Regions from separate parts of the Shewanella sp. CAL98-MNA-CIBAN-0140 genome, predicted to be linked through region 2. Evidence: predicted binding sites of a transcription regulator. Region 2 holds the regulator's gene; each other region holds the start of a gene.
The links. Region 2 encodes MetJ, which represses methionine synthesis genes. Its sites were predicted from a motif close to TAGACGTCTAGACGTCTA; they were not measured.

Region 1: the regulator MetJ is predicted to act here: its motif matches at 1,069-1,086, upstream of metH (methionine synthase).
Region 3: the regulator MetJ is predicted to act here: its motif matches at 1,583-1,600, upstream of msrA (peptide-methionine (S)-S-oxide reductase MsrA).
Region 4: the regulator MetJ is predicted to act here: its motif matches at 2,103-2,120, upstream of metE (5-methyltetrahydropteroyltriglutamate--homocysteine S-methyltransferase).

The regions. Positions count from the first base shown of each region.
Region 1 covers NZ_JBEOPI010000030.1:3,249-7,485, forward strand. Annotated here, with positions in the region: gene metH (methionine synthase) at 1-894, opposite strand, end outside; gene AAEY93_RS15080 (TetR/AcrR family transcriptional regulator) at 1,757-2,413, shown strand; gene AAEY93_RS15085 (efflux RND transporter periplasmic adaptor subunit) at 2,403-3,752, shown strand; gene AAEY93_RS15090 (efflux RND transporter permease subunit) at 3,749-4,237, shown strand, end outside.
Region 2 covers NZ_JBEOPI010000053.1:2,546-6,782, forward strand. Annotated here, with positions in the region: gene AAEY93_RS19090 (bifunctional aspartate kinase/homoserine dehydrogenase II) at 1-514, opposite strand, end outside; gene metB (cystathionine gamma-synthase) at 667-1,836, opposite strand; gene metJ (met regulon transcriptional regulator MetJ) at 2,046-2,360, shown strand; gene AAEY93_RS19105 (sulfite exporter TauE/SafE family protein) at 2,436-3,182, shown strand; gene AAEY93_RS19110 (c-type cytochrome) at 3,500-3,829, shown strand; gene AAEY93_RS19115 (DUF3373 domain-containing protein) at 3,980-4,237, shown strand, end outside.
Region 3 covers NZ_JBEOPI010000018.1:60,366-64,602, reverse strand. Annotated here, with positions in the region: gene AAEY93_RS11125 (thiamine pyrophosphate-dependent dehydrogenase E1 component subunit alpha) at 1-207, opposite strand, end outside; gene astE (succinylglutamate desuccinylase) at 364-1,395, opposite strand; gene msrA (peptide-methionine (S)-S-oxide reductase MsrA) at 1,623-2,102, shown strand; gene AAEY93_RS11110 (hypothetical protein) at 2,317-2,676, opposite strand; gene AAEY93_RS11105 (hypothetical protein) at 2,819-3,178, opposite strand; gene AAEY93_RS11100 (hypothetical protein) at 3,190-4,218, opposite strand.
Region 4 covers NZ_JBEOPI010000010.1:45,741-49,977, reverse strand. Annotated here, with positions in the region: gene AAEY93_RS07150 (TonB-dependent receptor) at 1-285, shown strand, start outside; gene AAEY93_RS07145 (HDOD domain-containing protein) at 405-1,145, shown strand; gene AAEY93_RS07140 (LysR family transcriptional regulator) at 1,125-2,030, opposite strand; gene metE (5-methyltetrahydropteroyltriglutamate--homocysteine S-methyltransferase) at 2,184-4,237, shown strand, end outside.

The sequences.
Region 1 (4,237 bases), on a different contig from region 2:
TTCAGCCATCTCTTCTGGGGTTTCATCGTAGCCGCCAAACTCGTTGGGTAAGCCCGCATTTGGATGGGCGGAAACATAACACTCGGCAATACGTGACAATTCTTCAACGTAAGGACGCAGCTCTTTTGGCCCAAGGGCGCAGTTAAGGCCAATGGATAACGGCTTAATGTGGCGCAGTGAGTTATAAAACGCTTCGGTAGTTTGGCCGGTTAAGGTGCGGCCCGATGCGTCGGTGATGGTGCCGGAGATCATAACGGGTAAGCGATCGCCAAGTTGATCAAATACTTTTTCAATCGCAAATAGGGCGGCTTTGGCGTTTAAGGTATCAAAAATGGTTTCAACCATAATGATATCGGCGCCGCCTTCGATTAAGGCGCTGGTCGATTCGACATAGGCTTCGACGAGTTGATCAAAGCTGACATTACGAAACCCTGGGTCGTTCACGTCTGGGCTGATAGAACAGGTGCGGTTAGTTGGCCCTAATACGCCGGCAACGTAACGTGGCAAGCCTGTTTGCGCAGCTACTTCGTCGGCAGCTTGGCGGGCAATTCTGGCACCGGCTAAGTTAATTTCGGCGGCCAGTGACTGCATGTCGTAGTCGGCCATAGCAATGGTGGTAGCGTTAAAGGTATTGGTTTCAATAATGTCGGCACCGTTCAATAGGTACTGAGTATGAATATCTTTAATGATTTGCGCTTGGCTGAGTACTAATAAGTCATTGTTGCCTTTAACATCGCAATGCCAATCTTTAAAGCGCTCACCACGATAATCTTCTTCTTCCAACTTATGGTCTTGGATCATGGTGCCCATGGCGCCATCTAAAATCACAATTCGCTGCGCTAACAATGCATTAAGTTGTTCAAGTGTTTGACTGTAAGAAGTCGATTTAGCCATAACAGTTACCTTTTTATCACTATGTTGCTTGATACCTTGATTGAGATAAGCATACCCTTATTTTTACAATAATAGGGCGATAACATCATTTCTGTGTACAACTGTTGATTACAATTGCTGCTTACAATGCGCATCTTCTAAATGATTACCTTTTAAGATAGCCTTTTGGACATATAAACGTATAGACGTCTATACTACGCGAGTTTTCACCGCCAGAGCAAGGCTGATTTAACTTCTACTTGGGTTAAGCGATGGGGGACGTCAGTTAGCCGCAGAAATGTTCAACCAATCAACATAATAGTAGGTGTTTTTTATTGATCTAAGCCTATGTTTAATAGAAATTTATTATCAATATATGTTTATTATCTTATTCGATTGCTTCAGGCTGCTTGTCGTCAAACAGGTTGAGGATGACAAGCCCAATGAGGCCGAACACTTGAGCATCCAAATGACAACATACTATGGCTTTAAAACCGAGTTGAGTTATAGGGCGTAACTCAAGCTGTTTCAGCAACATATTGCCAATTTTTATCACAAGCTTGGAAAGCGGCAAAGTCTACGATGTAGCCAATATTGCAGCATAGGGAGAAACGTTTAATGACAGATACCGTCTTCTGCCAGAAGGCACTAGATAAAAAACTGAGATAAAAACCCTACATGGTTATACAAAGGTTCTAAAGCATTAACCAAATCACCTCCCCGCTAAACATAAAGGGTTATACTCATGCTGTTATAGTTTTTTATTCATATTTAACAACTTGTTAATAGCTGTATTCTTCGTTATCGCTGATTTTGTGGAATTATTTCACTGCCAATTAATGTGCTCTGCTCTTAAAATAATTCTTTAACTGAGGAATTCTGTATGCCTGATAGCAAGAATAAAGTGGGACGCCCCAGTGGAGAGACCCAAAATCGCGATAAGCTTATTCAGGCGGCAAGATCTCTTTTTGTCGAACGTGACTACTCTCAGGTTACCGTTCGTGATGTCGCGGCGCTTGCAGGCACTGATCCTGGGCTTATTCGCTATTACTTTGGCTCTAAACAAAATCTGTTTATCGCGATGTTGCGAGAGACTGCGGCGCCAGTGAAACAAGAGCTCTACAAGGTGAATAAAGAAAAACAAGCCCATGGCCCGGCAAGCTTGATGCAGACCTACTATCAAGTGATGTCAGCGCATCCCCATTTCCCAAGATTAATTTTCCGTCTGGCAGGCCTAGATCAAAGTATTCCCGAAAATAAAGAGATAACCAAGGTGTTTAACGAAATTGTCAATGTGGATGACATCATGATGTTTGATAAACTCGAAGCTAAGGGACTGTTGCACGATGATGTTGATATCCATTGCGCTCAACTGAGTTTTTTTTCGATGATGATCTTTCCATTTATTGTGCCCGAAGGGTTCTTGAGTCGACTCGGTATACAAATCACCCCAGAATTTTTAATGAAACTTGCACAGCAAAATACCAATCTGCTTGCAAGAGGCTTGATGCCGACAAAGGACAAAAATAATGACCAGTAATAAGAAACGTTTTCTGCTCCCCGGTGTCCTAGGCGGAATGCTGATATTATTTTTAGCTATAGCCCTAAAACCATCACCCTCGGTTGTCCAGAGTTATGATAAAGCCAGGGCGGTTGACATTCTCACCCTGGACAAAACCTTGCTGGCCCCAAGAATACAGGGGTTTGGTCGCGTGACACCTAAGCATATATGGCAAGCCGTCGCCGAAGTGAGTGGCAAAGTTATCTACCGCCACCCTCAGCTTGAAACGGGCCGAATGTTACCAAAGGATACCTTGGTGCTAGAGATAGACCCTCTGGAATATGAGTTGAAGCTGGCACAGGCACAAGCGAGTCTCAATGCTACGTCGGCACAACTGACAAGGCTCGATCAGCAGGAGCGAAACCTCAATACCAGCCTGCAGATAGAGAACCAGAAACTGGATCTGGCTAAGCAGGAATATCAACGTAAGCTCACCCTCAAAAAGCGTAATTTGGTGTCGATTTCTGAACTTGAAAGTCAGCATCAGTCCTTGTTGGTACAAACCAAGTTGGTAGAAGATCTGCAAAACTCAATTAAGCTCCTTCCCGACGATAGAAAAGTGAGCCAAGCACAGCAAAGCGTCGATGTTGCACAGTTAGAAGATGCCCGCAGAAGACTGAAACAAACCAAGGTTGTGCTGCCTTTCGATGCCAGAGTGGCCGATATCAACATTGAGCAAGATCAGGTGGTTGCCATGGGCTCAACTATGTTGATCGCTCACCAACTCGGTACTGCGGAGATAATGGCTGAAATATCGCTGCAGGACATGCGCACTTTAGTCAGCAGTATTGAAATGATCCCTGAACAAAATAGTCTACCTTCTTTTGAGCTCTTAGCATTACAAGCCGATGTAGAGTTTCAGGTAGGAAGCAATCGTTTTACTTGGCCAGCTAAAGTCACCCGGGTGGCTGAAACGGTTAATCCGAATCAGGCTACCATCGGCTTATATCTTGAGGTTGAGCAGGATATTCGTCAGCTTAAGCCATTCAGTCGGCCTCCTTTGACCAAGGGAATGTTTGTTTCAGCGCGGATATACGGCCAGGCAAAGCCACATTTTATCGTCCCCGAGAAGGCGCTTCACGGTGACAAGCTATATCTGATGAGCTCGGATAATAAACTGATGATAAAACCGGTGACCATTTTGTTCCGTAATCAAGATCAAGTGGCGATTAAAGCAGACGTTATCGTTGGTGATAACATTGTGCTCAACGATCTTATTCCCGCTATCCCAGGCATGTCTTTAAGAGATATCTCATCAGACCTCGACGTTAATGCTGCTGAGCAATCTCAGGTGAACCGAGAGGAGGCCGGTCAGTGATCGCTTATATCACCCGTCATCCGACCTTAGCTAATTTGTTGATGCTCAGCCTACTCTTGCTCGGATTATTGAGTTTGGGATCAATAAAACGTGAGACTTTTCCAGAGTTTGCGCCTCCCTATGTTACCGCTACCGTGGTTTATCCCGGCGCGTCGCCGATAGAAGTGGAAGAAAGTCTATGTCTGCGTATGGAAGATGCGGTCGATGGGCTAGGCAATGTCGAAGAAGTAAAATGTGACGCACAAGAAGGCGTCGCGTCCATGACTATCAAGCTGGACGGCAAAGCCGATATTGGGCGCGCTATTGTGGATGTGCAAACCCAGATCAATGGGATTAAAAACTTTCCATCACAAATTGAACCGCCGATCGTTAAAGAGCTCGATTGGGCCGAACCTGTTGTTGATATCGCTATTTCGGCCGATGCCAGCTGGCCCCATCTGAAGCATTATGCCGAGGATCTCAAACGTCGCTTGAAAATCGATGCC
Region 2 (4,237 bases):
ATAAGGCTTGAACTTTCTGACGCGACTGCGGCACTAAAATATTAGGTACAGCCCCTTCCTCAGCGACAAGAATAGAGCAAGCATCAACATGATTGGCTGCCACCCCCATTTCTCGTAACAAAGCCGCCATCAGGCGCGCGGACCAACGTTCACCAAAACTCACCACTTGATTAAATTGGTAATCATTGCGTTGCTCTAAGGATAACAGACTGACTAACTGAGATTGGTCAGAAGACAAACGTTCGCGCAAGTCTCGCGCTTGTTCATTGGATAATAATTGTTCAATTAACGTTTGTTGATAGCTAATCAGAATTTGTAGTTGCTCTTGCCACAATTGACTACTGTCACGCAGGCTGAGTAATTTGTATAAAAAGTTAGTCGTTTTTCCGGCGGCGGATACCACCACTAAATCATCACTTTGACCATGTGTAAGAAGAATATGTGCAACACGGCGATAGCAATCTGCATCCGCTAAACTTGAACCACCAAACTTGTGTAAATGACTTCGCGCCATTACTGACTCCTTAAACAACTACGACTTGTGTTGCGACTGCTAGACTTCTATTTTGAAATGAATAGTGTTGCAAGTGCATATTTTTACTATTTTACTTAATTTGGGCAAAACCACAGCTAACTTAAACTCGAATTAAGCTAATTTAAGCCAAATTAAGCTGATTTAATCGCGTTAACAGCAGCTAAGCCAGCTTTAATGTCGGCCACAAGGTCCTCAGCATCTTCAATGCCAACCGATAATCTCAATAAAGTCTCTTTAATACCAGCCTCTTTCCTTGCTTGTGGGTCCATAGCTCTGTGGGTCATCGTGGCCGGAACAGCGACTAAGCTTTCCACTCCGCCTAAACTTTCCGCAATACTAAACAGGGATAATGCCTGTAAAAATGCCTCCACTTCAGCTTCACCACCGAACAACTCAAAGCTTAACATCGCGCCAAAGCCTTGTTGTTGTTTTGCCGCAATGTCGTGACCAGGATGGTCTTTTAATCCCGGATAATACACCTTGGACACCACAGCACTGGCACTCAATAACGCAACAATTTTTTGCGCATTACGCTGATGCTCACGAATTCGCACCGCTAAAGTGCGCAAGCCACGCAAGGTTAAGTAACTGTCAAAAGCAGATCCCGTTAACCCTAACGTATTTGACCACCAATGCAATAATTCACCCACTTCAGCATCTTTAGCCACCACAGCGCCACCCACCACATCACTGTGACCATTAATGTATTTAGTGGTTGAGTGAATAACGATGTCAGCACCCAATAACAAGGGTTGTTGTAATATTGGCGATAAAAAGGTGTTATCTACCGCCACTAACGCACCGACGTCATGGCAGGCTCGGCTAATAGCACTAATATCGACCACCCGCAGCAGTGGATTCGATGGCGTTTCTAACCAGACCATTTTCGGTTTTTGGGCAATGGCTTGGTTCAATGCTTGTGCATCAGTTTGATCAACAACCAACAACTTAAATTGACCTTTTTTAGCCAAATGCGTAAATAGGCGATAACTACCACCATAACAATCATGCGGCACCACTAATAAATCATCTGGACCAAGTAAGCTAGTCACTAAGGTAATGGCGGCCATGCCAGTACAGGTCACTACACCTGTAGCGCCTTGCTCAAGTTTGGCCAGCGCTTCACCTAAAATACAGCGGGTCGGATTACCCGATCGGCTGTAATCAAACTCGCGCGGATTGTTGTGACCATCGAAGGAATAATTGGTTGATAAATAAATTGGGGGCACTATGGCGCCATGCTGTGTGTCTGTTTCAATACCCTGGCGAACGGCCAATGTGGCGCTTTGATGCTTAGTCATAATTGACTCCTAAAAATGTCACAAACACACAAAGAGATGTCTAGACGTCTAAATCTACCGAAGAGATCTTCATCCGTCAACAAAAATAGACGCTTAGACGTCTAAACATCAAGAAATCTATTTGCATCGAGATTAAATATTCGCAATAATTTGACTAGAGAGTGTAACGGTTTAAAATCTGCACCGTATTTATCGTTAAGGGTAAGTTAATGACTGAATGGAATGGCGAATATATCAGCCCATATGCCGAACACGGCAAAAAAAGTGAACAAGTAAAAAAGATAACAGTTTCTATACCTCTAAAAGTACTAAAAATACTGACAGATGAGCGTACCAGACGCCAGATAAACAATCTGCGTCATGCAACCAACAGTGAACTGCTGTGCGAAGCATTTTTGCATGCGTACACAGGTCAACCTTTGCCTTATGATATTGATTTATCAAAAGATCAACCTGACAGCATTCCAAGTGAAGCGAAAAAATTAATGGATGATATGGGGATCGAGTGGGAAGAGCTCGAATAATTCACTGGTTAGTGATTACCTCACAAACTGTTAAACTGCCCTTTTAAGAAGCAGTGATGTTGTTAACGAGAATTTATGATGCCATTTATCGATCCAACAACCTTGATACTGGCATCAGTTATCGTGTTTTTTGGCGCACTAACCCAAAGCTTAATTGGTTTTGGGTTAGCCGTTGTTGCCAGCCCGCTGCTGTACATTGTTAATCCTCAATTAGTCCCAGTGCCCATTATTGCCATGGGTTTTGCTATCTCTGCCATGACACTTTTTCGAGAGCGCGGACACTTACAGTTTAATGGTCTGCAATATGCGCTATTAGGCCGTATTCCTGGGGGATTCTTAGGTGCTGGATTATTATTGTTTGCGCCCCAACCCATATTAGGCTTAATTATTGCGGCTATTGTGTTTATTGCCGTGATCCTGAGTACCTATCGCGTTACCGCACCAATAAATCGCAGCAGTTTATTTATCGCCGGGGTATTTTCGGGCATATTTGCTAATATCGCTGCCATTGGAGGTCCACCAATGGCTATATTGCTTGCAGGCAAAGATGCCAGTCAATTTCGAGCCGCATTATCAGCCTTCTTTGTCTTTAGCTCATTAATTGCGCTAGCTATTCTAGCTGTTGTTGGCTTAGTTGAGCTCAAGCACTTATGGTTATCACTGTTGTTATTGCCTTCAGTGATTGCGGGCTACCTTGTCGCTGGCCGATTAATTGGCCGCATCGATAAAGAAAAAACCCGTATGGCGACATTAATATTATGTAGCATTAGCGCAACAATATTGGTCATCATGTCGGTCAACACATTAATCTCTGCTAATTAATCTCTGCCTATTAACAGCCCCTTTTTTTTATCGCATACGATTCAGACATAAACAACAACACATTCTTATATGTGGCCGAACATCTATCACTACCTAGTACCATGTTACCTAACAAAATTTTATCCTCTGCACAATAGATCTGCATCACAGTTGTTCATTAGATTTCTTTCAATTAACTTTTTTTCAATTAGATTTTTCTCATGAATATGATCTACTTCAAATTAACAATACCTATTTTTAGGTAACATTCTTTACAGCAAAGAAATGATCACATGTTGCTAATGCTTCAACCATAAAAAAGCTCTATAGAGGATAAAATGATGAACACATACGTTAAAGTTGGTATCGCAATCGCCATTGCATTATCACTCGGTAGCCAAGTAATGGCAGCCGATGGTGGTAACCCTAAAAAAGGCAAACACCTGTACAAAAAAGAATGTAAAGCGTGCCACAGTGTCAATAGTGAAGGCGTAGAACTCACTCCAATGACAAAAACCATGAGCCAGTGGGATCGATTTTTTACCCGTGATATGCACAAAGCTAAACCCGCCATTTTTGAAGCCTTATCAGAAAAAGACCTGAAAGACATTCAACAGTTTTTGTATGATCACGCAGCTGATTCAGACCAACCAGCAACCTGCGGTTAAATCATCAATGCTGAGCACCTTTTCGTCCTAAGCGAAAATATCAGCCAATAAACAAACCGAAAAAAATAGTGGGGCTTAGCCTCAGGGAAACTTACACCAAAAAATTGCCAAATTGAACTGACCATTTGGCAATTAACGGGGAGAAATACCATGAGAACTCTCATCTCAATATTAGTTGCCAACGCTCTTTTTATGAGTAGTGCAAGTCTAGCGGCAGACACTGATTCACAAAAAATTGCCGACCTGAAACAACAGCTTGCTAGCGTTACCGATGATCTTGACTACTTAAGCTCGCGGGTTGACAAAACCGAGCGTCATACTGCCTTAGATAGAGTCGCAATCACAGGTGATTTTAGAACCAAAGCACATTCATTACATTATCAAAATGTCACTTGGAACCCAGCCATG
Region 3 (4,237 bases), on a different contig from region 2:
ACCCAACATACGCTCGTCTAATACGCGTGTAAAAATACACGTATCAAAGATTTTATCAGCCAGAGCCTTGTCGATTACCGGTAAAACCGCGTTTTCATACGTGGTGCCATCGGCTTGCAAAATACGCAAAATGGGGATGTGCAATGACGCTTTGTCTAAGAAGCTGACACGGTGCACTGTTTCATTGGTCAGTGGTGCGTTGCTCATATTATGCTCTTGTTATTGTTGAACCATGTTCAATATAAACACGGCTCTATTTATACTATGCAAGTAGACATTACGTTAACGTAAACTACCTATCAATACTTACTTTAACGGTAAATGCATTTTACTCACGATTAACATGTATATATTGCTTTACGGCTATACGATTGACTCATTCGGTGCAGGCACTAAACATAACACTGTACGCTGCCCTATCGGCACATTCGCATTAGGAAACACAATCGCTTCTTGAGGGTGTTCTACTTTAATCTCTACACCACCTTCGGTTGCTAGCACTTCGCCCTGACTAAAGGCACTGAAGTTTTCGGCATCACCGGCAAAGCTAAAGGCAAAGTCTTCAACATGCTTATTGATCGAGCGAGACACCTTATATAAGTTGACCTTGGAAGAGTCGAACTCAACAGGCGCTAACGCAGTTTCGGTGATCAGCTTTTCAAGCATAGTATGAGTTTGAGTAAAACGACTCATGTCATTTTGCCCAAATGGCATCACCTTACCTAATTCAACCGTGAAGGCATCTGCTTGAAATTGCTGTGACGAATAATAACTAAACGTCGTTGTGGGTTCATGATGAAACAACATGGTATCGACACCACATGCCGCTAAAAACATGATTTGCTCCGCGCTAAAGGCTCGCCCTGGGCGGTATGGATAAATAGCAAATTTTTCATGCTTTGACGCACGGATGGCGGTATGTAAATCGTAATGTATGCGTTGATGGTCGCTATTGGCGTTAAAAAAGTCGGCGACATGTTGCTCTAATGCTTTGGCGCGGTGACGTTCTGGATGAGTTAAACCCTCACCTTTTGAGTGCGCACCACTGAACAGACGGTTCATGTTTTCGTCAATAAAACGGGTTTGATTAATGATGGCCGCAGGATTACCTATTAAGAATAAACACCGCTGTTTAGCGATGATTTTCTCACTCAACAAATCATGAATAAGTTGATTACACATTTCAATTGGCGCGGTTTCATTACCGTGGATAGCACTGGATAGTACAATGTCTTTGGTCGAATTTTGGCTCGGGGTAAACACAATGACACCCGTGTCGAGTACATCAACATGAGTATGTGTACCTAACATAAAATCAAAACAGCCATCTATTTTGTCGGGATTGGCTAAAGTGTAAGCTAAAAAATCTTGGTCTTTCAGTAGATTAGATAACACAAACAACTCCTTGTATGCTTTATTATGCGGCATGATTAAGTTAGCCATTGTGCACCACTTAACATTAATTGCCTGTTTTTATCGGCGGATTCTAACATAGGCAAACATTATTTTATTGGTGGCATATGTTAGATTTATTTATTAATAAAAGTTTGCTTGCAAAACATCTCAATATTCAACACAATTATAGCCATCTAGACTTCTGTAAATTATTTTAAGGGTATGTCATGGCGTTAGCAACATTTGGTGCAGGTTGTTTTTGGGGTGTTGAATATTTTTTCCGTGACATTAACGGCGTCAGTAACGCAACTTGTGGCTACATGGGTGGCCAAGACAGTGCGACAACATATAAAGAAGTCAAAACCGGTTCAACCGGTCATGCTGAAGTGGTACAAGTTGAATTTGACCCGCAAGTAGTCAGTTTTGACGATTTATTGGACGTGTTTTGGCAGAACCATAATCCAACCATGTTAAATATGCAGGGCGGCGACATTGGTACCCAATATCGAAGTACTATATTTTTCCACGATAAACAGCAAAAGGCCGAAGCTGAAACCTCTAAGCTGGCGTTAGCGCGCAGTGGTAAATGGGGACAGCGTCATATTGTGACCGAAATTGTACCGATACAAACATTCCACATAGCCGAGGAATACCATCAGAATTATTTAGAAAAAAATAATTTACCAACATGTCACTTGGTTTATTAATTGGATTTAGATAAATAGTACTTTTCTTATTGCGTGATCAATCAAAATCACTGAGATTTTTGAGTTTACGACACATTGTTGAAATAAGGGAGATGTCCTTATTTCAACAATGAAAAATAAACACCCTATTTGAGCAACGGCAGAGGATAGATTTTTTTGTTAGCTTTTACTTAATATTACTCATCGATGTTCAATCAATCACCCAGTAACACTATTAACTTTTATGGATATATAAATAGTAAATAAATATTCCAAGAGTAAAAATACTGACCGATGAAATAATGTAGAACCACGCAAGTTTTTTGTCTTTGCTTCGACTAAAGCGCTTTGTCGCTTCAATATTAACAAGAGAAGCATGACGTTTGAGGTTGGGCCAAGCGATAACCCCAGCGTAAGCAACCATTCGTGTACAAATACCTTTATCCCAAGCAGGGGGCTCTATCCCTTCTTTCAACATTTCTTGCTCAAGATGTTTAATAGTAATGCGGCCAAATAAAAAAGTTGTAATACACCATATACAAAGAGCAATAAAAAATAATATTTCCATCCAACTTTCAGTTGATAGTTCTAACATAAATCCCTCGCTATAGGCTATTTAACCAGTCACCTAAATTAAAGGCTTTATTATCTCCGAATATCACAATCCCATCACCGGCCTTAGTAACCACAAAACCAATTGTTATCGTCGTATCTAAATATTAACGCAACCAATTTTGCTAGCTATCAGGGCCGTATAGATAAGCAACAGTGAACATAAGAGTAAAAAACACAACACTAGAGATCTGTACAAATACAGCCAAATACCAGTCGACTTTTCGACTAAAGCGCTTGGTAGCTTCTATGTCAACAATAGAAGCATGCCTTTTAGCGTTAGGGCGCATGATAATACTCGCATAAGCTGGGTATCTCATACCTATGCCTTTATCCCATTCTGCCGGCAATATGTCTTCTTTTGCCATTTCGCGCTCAATATGCTTAACGGTAATTCGGCCAAACAAAAGTACAGCAATACTCCACATACAGAAGGTAATAAAAAAAAATATACCCATCCAGTCTTCAGTTGATAGTTCTGACATGAATACCTCCTTTACAGGCTATTAAGCCAATCTCCGATATTATAGGCTTTATTGGCAGCCCATTTCCCAGCAATATCTCCACCTTTAGCCGCTACAACTCCAACCGTTATGGCAGTACCGATAATAATGACCCATCCAACAGGCGTAGCTAGCATAGCAACACCTAGGCCAGCTGCTACGACTTGACCTCCCCCCCATAAACCAGCAGCTGTACCCATACCAAAACCGGCAGTTTCAACTGCTGCACGTTTTTGCCAATTAGCTCCAGCTAAATAATCAACATGCACATTGCCCGCACGAATCCCAGCATCAAGCACAATTAATCCTTTACCGAGAACATTAGCTCCCATTTCAAAAGCACGTAAATTTTGAAAATCGACTGTAGAGGTAAATTGAATTGGTTTTATGGACCTACCGCTTTTTGCTTTATTGATACCACGATCAGCATTACGGTAAACAGTACCTCTTTTGCTTTTGACCCGACCAATGTATTTATTGATTTCTGTTTGGAATTTTTGATTAAAGTCTTTCCCGAGTTCCCTTGCATTTTGTTCTAATATCATCATTTGGGCTTTAGGATATTTTGCTTGTGCGCCAATTCTTACTTTCTCTAATGCATCTTGAAGTTTATGAGCGGCTTTAGCAAAGCTACTTAATCTTGTATCTAAGGCAGTTGATGCTGCGCCTATGGCTCCTATGCTTTCATTGCGCACCATGGGTGCTAACTCAGCTTGATAAAAATCAGCGAGTGCTTGCAGGTTTTCGCCTCCAAACATATAATCCATCACAGCGATATTTCGTTTTGCTTGTTGTGGTAAAGATTGTATTTGATTAAGCGTGCAAACTAATTCAGGCCTTTCTTGGCGCCAATTAGTGCCATTAGTGTTGCCACTACGCATAATAAAAGGGGTGCCAGCAGAGACAAAAGCACCATTAATATGTGGGTTGTCTTGTTGAAACGTGGCAAAGACTTGTTCGTTATTTGGGTTAATTGGGAAGGTATTACTTTTGCTATAGCATAGCTCTATATTATTTGGCATCGTTTAGTCCTTTAAAAAA
Region 4 (4,237 bases), on a different contig from region 2:
ATGAGCTATGACTTTGCCGATCATTGGCAAGCATTTGTTGAAGGTGTTTATACGGGTGAGCGCTATATGGAAGGCGATAACAGTAATATCGGTGATAAGTTAGACCACTACGTGCTAACCAACCTTGCATTAAACTATGCTCATGCTGGTTGGAATGGCAGTTTACGTGTTGATAACTTACTTGATGAAGACTATGTTGGTACCGGTTATTACTCTGCGTTTGGCAGTGGTTATTATTCTGGTACGGGTCGCTCAATTAGACTGACTGCGGGTTATCGTTTCTAGATAATTTGGCTTAATAAATAGTTACCCATAAAAGCCAGTAAACTATTACTGGCTTTCGTTTTAATATATCGTTAAATTAATTTATAGCGTGTTTATTCTTAAAAAGGTAATCGATAGATATGACTAATCTTGAGCAACAAGTTTTTACTCAAGTTCAAGCTATTATTGGCAATGAAGAACAGGTCATTGGTCGTCGTGGCATATTACTTCCATTAAAAAAAGCCTTGATTAACGAAGCTGATATTAGAGTTGTTATCGACACAGTGTCTGCCGACCCTGCGTTGGCAGCCCATTTGTTGTTGCGCAGTAATACCGCACAAACAGCAGGGGTGATATCGACCAAAAGCCGAAGTGTCAAGGATGCCTTAATCCGTTTAGGCCAAGTGAACATCTATCGTTATGCGTTTTCGTTTTATCTTAAAGAACGGCTTGATGAGCTTTCAGAACCGTACAAAAAATTAGTCCAAGGCTATTGGGCCTTAAATGAAATAATTGCGATGGATTGTATAGTACAGTTACGTGAAGATAATAAAATCGGTGTTGGTACTAAAATTGATGCGGATGAAATGCAAACATTAGCATTATTTAGTGTGTTTGGTCAGGTGATTGCGCTAACGGCTTTTGCTTATTTAAATGCTGAGTTATCTCGGCCCGTATCATTGACAGTAATAAAATCACTGATTGATAAGCAACAACAACAGTTATCACTTGATGCATTTGAGTCATTAGGTTTGGATGATGATTTACGCGATGAATTTTTAATTGCCCATAACTTACGCCAAACACAAAACCCTGATTCTCCAGGACTTGTGCTTCGACGCGTGTTATCTAAACGACAATTACTGATCAACCCGCTGTAGTATTATGCCTTCATTTGCTACAAGTTCGAGCCACTTTTGGATTAAATTTGCATTAGTGGCATCGCGGCGATAAGCACCAAACAATGGACGTTTTAGTCCTTCTGCCCCTAATTTAACCGCAGTAAGATTCAGCCCCTGACTTTCTCTGATAGACCAAGTTGGCAGGGTTGCTATGCCGTCATTACAGGCAACACGCTGCAATAACATTGAGGTTAAATCACACTGCTTTTGCTCGCCAGGTTCAATACCCGCGGGCTCTAAAAAGTGTTTGTATATATCTAAACGCGCTAACGGCACGGGGTAACTAATTAAGGTTTGCTTTGCCAATTGGGCTGGCGTTACAAACGCTTGTTGAGCTAATGCGTTATCACTGGCTACAATTAATTTAACTTCAAAATCAAATAGATGCTGGTAAGCGACACTGTGTCCCGGCACTGGATCTGAGGTTAGCACTATGTCTAAACTCCCCGTCTGCAATGCATTGAGTGAATCAAATAAATGCCGACTTGAAATATCAATTTGAGCCGCTGGCGCATGTTGTTTAAATTGCTCAATAACAGGCATTAACCAACGAAAACAACTATGGCATTCAATGCCGAGCTTAAGCTGTTGGCTTTCACCCTCTAAACCGCGTTTAAGATCCGACTCGGTTGCAATCACTTTCGGTAAGATTTCTTCCGCTAAATTTAGCAGACGTGAGCCTTCATGAGTAAAGGTTAACGGCTTACTCTTACGAACAAAAATACTTGAGTTAATCCGTGTCTCTAACTCTTTTATTTGATGAGAAAGCGCCGACTGGGTGACAAACCGTTTTTTAGCCGCACCCGCTAAACTGCCACTTTCTTTTAACGCCATCAGGGTACGAAGGTGTCTAAGCTCTATCATTTTCTCTCCACATGAATCTTGCTCAACTATTTGATGAAATCAATTCGATTGCTTGACAACAGAATAACACAATAAACTTCTAGACGTCCAGACGCCTATGCAGGTTTTCTGCATAAATGGTATAAATTTTTGCTTAACGAAAAGGCAAGCAGTATGAAAATTTCAAGTTTAGGATTTCCTCGCATAGGACGTCAGCGTGAATTGAAGTTTGCTTTAGAGCGCTATTGGCGCAGTGAAGCCACATTAACGGAGTTGAAAAACGTTGCCTGTGAATTAAAACGCACCCATTGGCAGTGGCAAGCAGATGCAGGTGTTGAATTACTGCCTGTAGGGGATTTTGCTTATTATGACCAAGTGTTAACCCTGAGTGCGACCTTAAATGTGATCCCCGCTCGTCATCGGGTCACTCAAGCTGATGGCAGCCAAGCCCCTGTCGATATTGACACCTTATTTCGCGTGGCTCGTGGCCGTTCGCAAACCGGCCAACATGCGTGTGCGGCAGAAATGACCAAGTTTTTTAATACTAACTACCATTATCAAGTGCCAGAATTGAGCGCTGATCAAGCGTTCGAAATAGCCTACGACCAACTGTTTGATGATGTTACAGAAGCGCAGCAATTAGGTCATCAAGCAAAACCTGTGCTGCTCGGTCCAGTGACGTATTTATACTTATCTAAAAGCCTCACTGAGTTTAATAAGTTGGTGTTATTACCGCCGTTACTGGTTGCTTATCAGCAAATTTTGTCTCGTTTTGCAGCCCAAGGTGTGAGTTGGGTGCAATTTGATGAACCGGTATTAGCGGCAGACTTAACCGATGAGTGGCAGCAAGCTATTCGTCAAAGTTATCAAACGTTAGCGCAACAAAAGCCAGCATCTTTAAATATTTTACTCGCCAGTTATTACGGTTCTATTGCCCATCATCAAGCATTGGTGAGTGCATTACCGGTTGAGGGGCTACATCTTGATTTAGTCAGCGCGCCAGAACAGCTTGATGTGTTTGTTAATGCGCTTTCTAGTCAACAGGTACTTTCTATTGGGGTGGTTAATGGTCGCAATGTGTGGGCTGCTGATGTTGATTTGATTGCTGATAAAGTGACCGAATTAGCGACCAGGTTAGGCGATCGTTTGTGGATTGCACCTTCATGTTCATTGTTGCATTGTCCTGTGGATGTCGAGGTTGAAAGCCAATTAATTACGCCATTACTTGGCCAATTAGCTTTTGCGAAACAAAAATTATTTGAACTTAACGAAATTTATCAATTAATCGTTGGGCAAGGTTCAGCAACTAGCCAAGCGATTATTGATCGTTGCCAGCAACGCCGCTTGGCAAAAGCTGCAGCAGCTAATCAACAGGTTGTTGAACGTGTGTCGCAGTTAACCGCTGATGATTTTGAACGTGACAGTCCATTTGCCCGCCGTATCATTGCCCAACAACAAAAGTTAGCGCTGCCATTATTACCCACAACCACCATAGGTTCATTTCCGCAAACGCCAGCCATTCGGGGGTTACGCAGTCGCTGGCGTAAAGGCGAAATCAATGACAATGATTACCGATCACAGCTTGAGCAAGTTACTCAAGACACCATTTCTCGTCAACTTAAATTGGGTCTCGACGTGCTAGTCCACGGCGAAGCTGAGCGTAATGACATGGTGGAGTATTTTGGTGAACAATTAGACGGTGTTGGGTTTACTCAATTTGGTTGGGTGCAAAGTTATGGTTCTCGTTGCGTTAAGCCACCGTTAATTTATGGCGATGTGTCTCGTCCAAAACCAATGACGGTCGACTGGGCTACCTATGCGCAAAGCTTAACCGACAAGCCCGTTAAAGGCATGCTAACGGGTCCGGTGACCATTTTACATTGGTCGTTCGCTCGTGAAGATATTCCTCGTAAAGATATTGCCAACCAACTTGCATTAGCAGTACGTGACGAAGTGGTCGATTTAGAAAGCGCAGGTATTGGCATTATTCAAATTGATGAGCCAGCATTTCGTGAAGGTTTACCGATTAAACAAAGCCAATGGGCAGATTATTTAACCTGGGCGGTGGATGCGTTTAAGTTATCGGCTGCAGGTGTTGAAGATGCAACTCAAATCCATACACACATGTGTTACAGCGAGTTTAATGACACCATTAATGCCATAGCGGCGATGGATGCAGATGTCATCACCATTGAGACGTCACGTTCGCGTATGGAGCTACTGAGTGC